Regions from separate parts of the Bradyrhizobium sp. CB2312 genome, predicted to be linked through region 2. Evidence: predicted binding sites of a transcription regulator. Region 2 holds the regulator's gene; each other region holds the start of a gene.
What was found. Region 2 encodes LexA, which represses DNA repair genes until DNA is damaged. Its sites were predicted from a motif close to TGTTCNNNNTGTGTTCNG; they were not measured.
Positions count from the first base shown of each region.

Region 1 (2,265 bases), 4.2 Mb from region 2:
CACGCCTGACCCGAACATGAACCCGCGCCTGCGCGCCGCCGTGATCGCCGCGCGGCAGGAGAACATGCCGAAGGACAATATCGAGCGCGCCATCAAGAAGGCGCTCGGCAGCGACGGCGAGAACTATGACGAGATCCGCTACGAGGGCTACGGCCCGGGCGGTGTCGCCGTCATCGTCGAGGCGCTGACCGACAACCGCAACCGCGCCGCCTCCGACATCCGCTCCTTCTTCACCAAGTCGGGCGGCAATCTCGGCGAAACCGGCTCGGTCTCCTTCATGTTCGACCGCACCGGCATCATCGAGTACGACCGCAGCGTCGCCGATGACGACGCGGTGCTCGATGCCGCGATCGAGGCCGGCGCCGACGACGTCGTCTCCGGCGAAGGCGGCCACGAGATCTACGCCTCGACCGAGAGCTATCGCGACGTCGCCAAGGCGCTGGAGGCCAAGTTCGGCGAGCCGCGCAAGGCCGCGCTGATCTGGAAGCCGCAGAACACGGTCGCCGTCGACGACGAGACCGGCGAGAAGCTGCTCAAGCTGATGGACCTGCTCAACGAGCACGACGACGTCCAGAACGTCTATGCCAATTTCGAGGTGTCGGACGCGCTGATGGCGAAGATGGGCGGGTAGGCCGTCCGGTAGCCTCATCCACCGCTGTCATCGCCCGCGAAAGCGGGCGATCCAGTACTCCGAGACGCCTGAGGGGTACGGATAGGCCGCGGCGTACTGGATACCCCGCTTTCGCGGGGTATGATTGCGGAATGCAGGGCGGATGCCATCCGACCATCTGCCTTTCCCCTGTTACTTCCGTTCTGTTTCTGTTTCCCCCATCGCAGCCAGCCGCTATCACTGGCCCATGACCGCGCTCCCGATTCGTGGCCCCGTTCGCATCATCGGCATCGACCCCGGCCTGCGCCGCACCGGCTGGGGCGTGATCGAGGCTGAGGGCAATCGTTTGATCTACGTCGCCTGCGGTTCGGTGGAACCGCCGGACGATTTGCCGCTGTCGAGCCGACTGCTCGCGATCCACGAGGAGCTCGCTTCCGTCCTGTCCAGCCACCAGCCGATGGAAGCAGCGGTCGAGCAGACCTTTGTAAACAAGGACGGCGTCGCGACACTGAAGCTCGGCCAGGCCCGCGGCGTCGCCATGCTGGCGCCCGCAATGTTCGGCATCTCTGTCGCCGAATACGCGCCGAACCAGGTCAAGAAGACCGTGGTCGGCGCCGGTCACGCCGACAAGCAACAGATCGCGATGATGCTGAAGATATTGCTGCCGAAAGCCGAGCCGCCGTCCGCGGACGCCGCCGACGCGCTCGCCATCGCGATCACCCACGCCCACCACCGCCAAAGCACGGCGCTCAGGCTGAAGGTGGCGGGGTTATGATCGGCAAGCTCAAGGGCCTGATCGATTCCTACGGCGAGGATTTTGTGATTCTCGACGTCGGCGGCGTCGGCTATCAGGTGCACTGCTCGTCGCGCACGCTGCAGCATCTGCCCTCGCCCGGCGAAGCCGCCGTGCTGTCGATCGAGACCTATGTCCGCGAGGACCAGATAAAACTGTTCGGCTTCCGCACCGATCAGGAGCGCGAGTGGTTTCGCCTGCTCCAGACCGTGCAGGGCGTCGGCGCCAAGGTCGCGCTCGCGGTGCTCGGCACGTTGGTGCCGGCCGATCTCGCCAACGCCATTGCGCTGCGCGACAAGGCCGCGGTGGCGCGTACGCCCGGCGTCGGACCCAAGGTCGCCGAGCGCATCGTCACCGAATTGAAGGACAAGGCGCCGGCCTTTGCCAATGTCGATCCGGCCGTGGTTCATCTTGCCGGTGCCGTCGACGACCAGCGCGCGCCGCGCCCCGTTGCGGATGCGATCTCCGCCCTGGTCAATCTGGGTTATGGCCAGCCGCAGGCCGCCGCGGCCATCGCGTCAGCCTCGCGCAGCGCGGGTGAAGGCGCCGAGACCGCGCAGCTCATTCGCCTCGGCCTGAAGGAGCTCGCGAAGTGAGCGACCCCAAGGCCAATCGCATGGTCTCGCCCGAGCGCCGCAGCGACGATGTCGGCGACACTGCGCTGCGACCGCAATCGCTGTCCGACTTCGTCGGCCAGCAGCAGGCGCGCAAGAACCTCTCGATCTTCATCGAGGCGGCGCGCAAGCGTGGCGAGGCGCTCGATCACGTGCTGTTCGTCGGTCCGCCCGGCCTCGGCAAGACCACGCTGGCGCAGATCGTGGCGAAGGAGCTCGGCGTCGGCTTTCGTGCGACGTCAGGCCCT
Region 1 covers NZ_CP121668.1:8,999,384-9,001,648, reverse strand. The annotation lists gene QA642_RS42940 (YebC/PmpR family DNA-binding transcriptional regulator) at 1-631, shown strand, start outside; gene ruvC (crossover junction endodeoxyribonuclease RuvC) at 858-1,385, shown strand; gene ruvA (Holliday junction branch migration protein RuvA) at 1,382-1,999, shown strand; gene ruvB (Holliday junction branch migration DNA helicase RuvB) at 1,996-2,265, shown strand, end outside.
Region 1: the regulator LexA is predicted to act here: its motif matches at 810-827, upstream of ruvC (crossover junction endodeoxyribonuclease RuvC).

Region 2 (2,265 bases):
AAATCTGCGGCTCGCTGCCGCAGCGTGCGATCACATTATCTTTCCCGAATCCGCTGGGAACAAAGTCTGCTTTCGTGCATTCGGTGGGGGTGTCAGCGGCCAGCCGGCGCCGACCAGCCGGAATATGGCCAGACCGCTTGTGACGGTTGCGTCAGCGCATTGCGCGCGTTTCGGACTTGCTCGCTCATTGCAGTCTCCTTGGCCACGTCCTTGCGGACATGGCGGTGCGATGGTGCGGCAACGGCTTGCGACGCTGATGCTGCGACCAGCACCGCGGCTACTGTGCTCAGGATGATCTTGCGCATGAGGTCTCCTCGAACCTTCGCAGCCGAAGCCGTGCTGCTTCGTGCGGCGTGGCGAGGATGTAGCGCCGGGGGAGGGGCCGGATAATCTGCGCGAAACCAGAAAGACTATCCAGCGCGAGCGGACAATCATCCGCTCCGATCTCTGGTCGGCGATGCCGATCGAAGCGCGCGGACAGCGCGCTCAGTACTTCCGGTATCAGTACTTCCGATAAAGCCCGATCAGCTTGCCCTGAATCTTGACCCGGTTCGGCGGCAGGATGCGTACCTCATAGGCCGCATTGGCGGGCTCGAGCGCGATCGAGGCGCCGCGGCGGCGGAAGCGCTTCAAGGTCGCTTCCTCGTCGTCGATCAGCGCCACCACGATGTCGCCGGTGTCGGCGCTCTCGTTGCGCTGGATCAGCGCCATGTCGCCGTCGAGTATGCCGGCTTCCACCATGGAATCGCCGCGCACTTCGAGCGCGTAGTGCTCGCCAGAGCCGAGCATGTCGGGCGGGACGCTAATGGTGTGGCTGCGGGTCTGCAACGCCTCGATCGGCGTGCCGGCCGCGATACGGCCCATCACGGGCACCGCGACGGGACGCTCGCCCTCGTCCGCGGGCGGGCTGGAGGTCGTGCGGACCTTGCCGAGGTTGCCCTCGATGACGCTCGGCGTGAAGCCGCGACGATTGCCGGCGGCGGCCTGCAGCTCAGGCAGCTTGATCACCTCGATGGCGCGGGCGCGGTTGGGCAGGCGGCGGATGAAGCCGCGCTCCTCGAGCGCGGTGATCAGGCGATGGATGCCTGATTTCGAGCGCAGGTCGAGCGCGTCCTTCATCTCGTCGAAGGATGGCGGCACGCCGCTTTCCTTCAGTCGCTCGCTGATGAACCGCAGGAGCTCGTACTGTTTGCGCGTTAACATCTCGACCAAAATCCCCCGGTTGATGTCGTTCGATTCCGAGACGATGAATTCAGCGATAAGTCGCTGCATGCTCGAAACAAATCATGAACGGACACTATATGTTCGATACATGTTCCGCAACTGCTTAATTTACCGTGAACGCGACAAAGTTCGCGCCACGCGTGTGGCCTGCGCGTTCAGACCGGCAGGCGCAGCACCTCGCAAGGTGTGCCGGCTTCGGCCTTCGGCGCGAACGGCGCGCGCACGAGAAGTGCCTGTGCCGCAGCGAGATTCGCAAGCAGCGAGGAATCCTGGTGATTGACGGGAAGGGCGATCAACGTGCCGTCGTCGCGCGTCTCCAGGCGGGCGCGCAGATAATCCTCGCGCTGGTCGTTGGCGCCGACATCGCGGCCGAGCACCGCGCGCTCGCGGCGATGGTGAATCACGGAACGGCCCGACAGCGCGCGAATCAGAGGCACCATGAACAGGAAGGCACACACATAGGATGACACGGGGTTGCCGGGCAGGCCGATCACGCGCATCGCCGCCAGGTGTCCATGCATCATCGGCTTGCCGGGCCGCATCGCGATCTTCCAGAACGTCATCGCGATGCCCTCGGCCTTCAGCGCTTGCTGGACCAGATCGTGGTCGCCGACCGAGGCGCCGCCGGTGGTGATCAGGATGTCGGCGCCGCTCTCGCGGGCGCGGCGGATGCCCGCGGTGGTGGCGTCCAGGGTATCAGCGGCAACACCGAGATCGACGGTATCGGCGCCCTCACTGCGGGCGAGCGCGTGCAGGGCGTAACCGTTGGAATAGACGATCTGGCCGGGGCCAGGCGTGGTGCCCGGCATCACCAGCTCGTCGCCGGTGGCGAGAATCGCGACTTTCGGGCGGCGGCGGACGGGCAGAAGCGGGTGATTCATGCCGGCGGCGAGCGCGAGGTCGCGCTCGGTCAGCCGGATACCCTTGCGCAGCAGCACGTCGCCCGCGCGGAAATCGACGCCGGCCGGGCGGATGTGTCGCCCCGTCACGGCCGTTTCCTTGATCGTGATGCGCCTCCCATCCGCAACCGTGTCCTCCTGG
Region 2 covers NZ_CP121668.1:4,839,450-4,841,714, forward strand. The annotation lists gene QA642_RS23765 (hypothetical protein) at 93-305, opposite strand; gene lexA (transcriptional repressor LexA) at 502-1,203, opposite strand; gene glp (gephyrin-like molybdotransferase Glp) at 1,380-2,265, opposite strand, start outside.

Region 3 (2,265 bases), 4.0 Mb from region 2:
GCAAAATGCTTTTGCAGCTTCAGCACGCGATCCCTGAGACGTCCCAGATCGTCGCCGAGCTTGATCACCTCGGTGCGGATCTGGTCGGCGGCATCGCGCATGCGCGCGTCCTTCATGATCTGCTGCATCACCTGGATCGCCAGCATCAGGAGCGAGGGCGACACCAGCACTACGCGGGCGCGATAGGCCTTCTGGATCACGTCGTCGAAACCGTCATGGATTTCCGCATAGACCGATTCCGACGGCACGAACATCAACGCCATCTCCTGGGTCTCGCCGGCGACGAGATATTTTTCGGCGATGTCGCTGACATGCTTCATCACGTCGCCGCGCAGCCGCTGCGTGGCGACGCGCCGCTCCTCGTCGGTGCGGGCGTCGTGCAGCGCCGTCATCGCTTCCAGCGGAAATTTGGCATCGATGCAGAGCGGACGCTGGTCGGGCAGGAACACGACACAGTCGGGCCGCTTGCCGGTCGAGAGCGTGAACTGGAACTCGTAGGAGCCTTTGGGAAGGCCGTCCTGGACGATCGCCTCCATCCGCGCCTGGCCGAAGGCGCCGCGCGACTGCTTGTTGGCGAGGACATCGCGCAAGGTCGTCACCTGCGTGGTGAGGTCGGTGAGGTTCTTGTGCGCGTTGTCGATGATGCCGAGCCGCTCGTGCAGCGCGCGCAGGCTCTCCATGGTGTTGCGGGTCGAATGTTCCATGGACTGGCCGACGCGGTGGGTCACCGAATCCAGCCGCTCGTTGACCGCCCGCGCCATCTCGGCCTGGCGGCCGGCCAGCGCCTGGGTCATGGCATCGACCCGGCCGGAGGCTTCAGCTTGGGCGTGCAGCACCTGGGCGAGGCGCTCCTCGAGCTCGTCGGCCCGGATCGCGTGGGCCATCGCGAGTTCCGCGCCGCGCCGTCCCGAGCGCGCGATCACGACCGCAATCACAACCAGCAGGATGAGGACCAGCGCGCCGAAGCCGATCAGCGCATCGATGGTGCGCACCGGCCAGTCGCCGGCCATGAAAATGATCTCGTTCATGCCAGCCCTTCTATCCGATTCGCGTCCGGTCGCGAACGAAGGGGGAACGTTTTCGGTAAAGAAACCCTTAAGTTTTATGGTTAACGAAACCTGAAGCTTTATCGTGAGCGGAGCGTGAACCGGGTTCCTGGCCGCATTGACCGCATCCGGCGCGCGGCTTAAATCGCCGCCATGGCTCTACGAGAAATCATCATTCTGCCCGACAAGCAGCTGCGCCTGGTCTCCAAGCCGATCGAGAAGGTCACGCCGGAGATCCGCAAGCTTGCCGACGACATGTTCGAGACCATGTACGACGCGCCCGGCATCGGGCTTGCGGCGATCCAGGTCGCGCAGCCGCTGCGGCTGATCACCATGGACCTCGCCAAGCCCAACCCGGACGGCGAGACCAAGCCGGAGCCGCGCGTGTTCATCAACCCCGAGATCATCGCCTCGTCCGAGGAGCTGTCCATTTACGAGGAAGGCTGCCTCTCGATTCCCGAATATTACGAGGAGGTCGAGCGCCCTGCGAAGGTGCGGGTGCGTTTCACCGATCTCGACGGCAAGCTGCACGAAGAGGATGCCGAAGGCCTCTACGCCACCTGCATCCAGCATGAGATCGATCATCTCAACGGCGTGCTGTTCGTCGACTATTTGTCGAAGCTCAAGCGCGACCGCGTCATCAAGAAATTCGAGAAAGCCGCCAAGCGCGCGGGGGAGTGAGTCATCGGAGCCGCCCCACCCTCGGTGCGCTCCCTCCCCCCTTGCGGGGGAGGGCGGGGGAGAGGGGTAGCCCAGCAAAAGTTCTAACGGGGACGAGAACCAATCCGCGCTCAAGCAGAGAGAGCGCGTCGTGTGGCACCCCTCTCCCTAGCCCTCCCCCGCAAGGGGGGAGGGAACGCAGCGAGTTCTGTTGATGCCCCTCCGTCTGATCTTCATGGGCACGCCCGATTTCTCCGTGCCGACGCTGCTCGAGCTGGTCGCGCACGGCCACGAGATCGTGGCCGTTTGCACCCGTGCGCCGAAACCCGGCGGGCGTCGCGGCCTGCAATTGCAGCCGACTCCAGTTGAAGAAGCCGCGCGAAAGCTGGGCGTGCCCGTGCTGACGCCGAAGACGCTGAAGACACCGGAAGCGCTGGAAGAATTCCGCGCCTTCGACGCCGATGCGGCCGTGGTCGTCGCCTACGGCATGATCCTGCCGCAGGCGATCCTCGATGCGCCGAAGCTCGGCTGCTACAATCTGCACGCTTCGCTGCTGCCG
Region 3 covers NZ_CP121668.1:795,355-797,619, forward strand. The annotation lists gene rmuC (DNA recombination protein RmuC) at 1-1,028, opposite strand, end outside; gene def (peptide deformylase) at 1,200-1,727, shown strand; gene fmt (methionyl-tRNA formyltransferase) at 1,921-2,265, shown strand, end outside.
Region 3: the regulator LexA is predicted to act here: its motif matches at 1,060-1,077, upstream of rmuC (DNA recombination protein RmuC).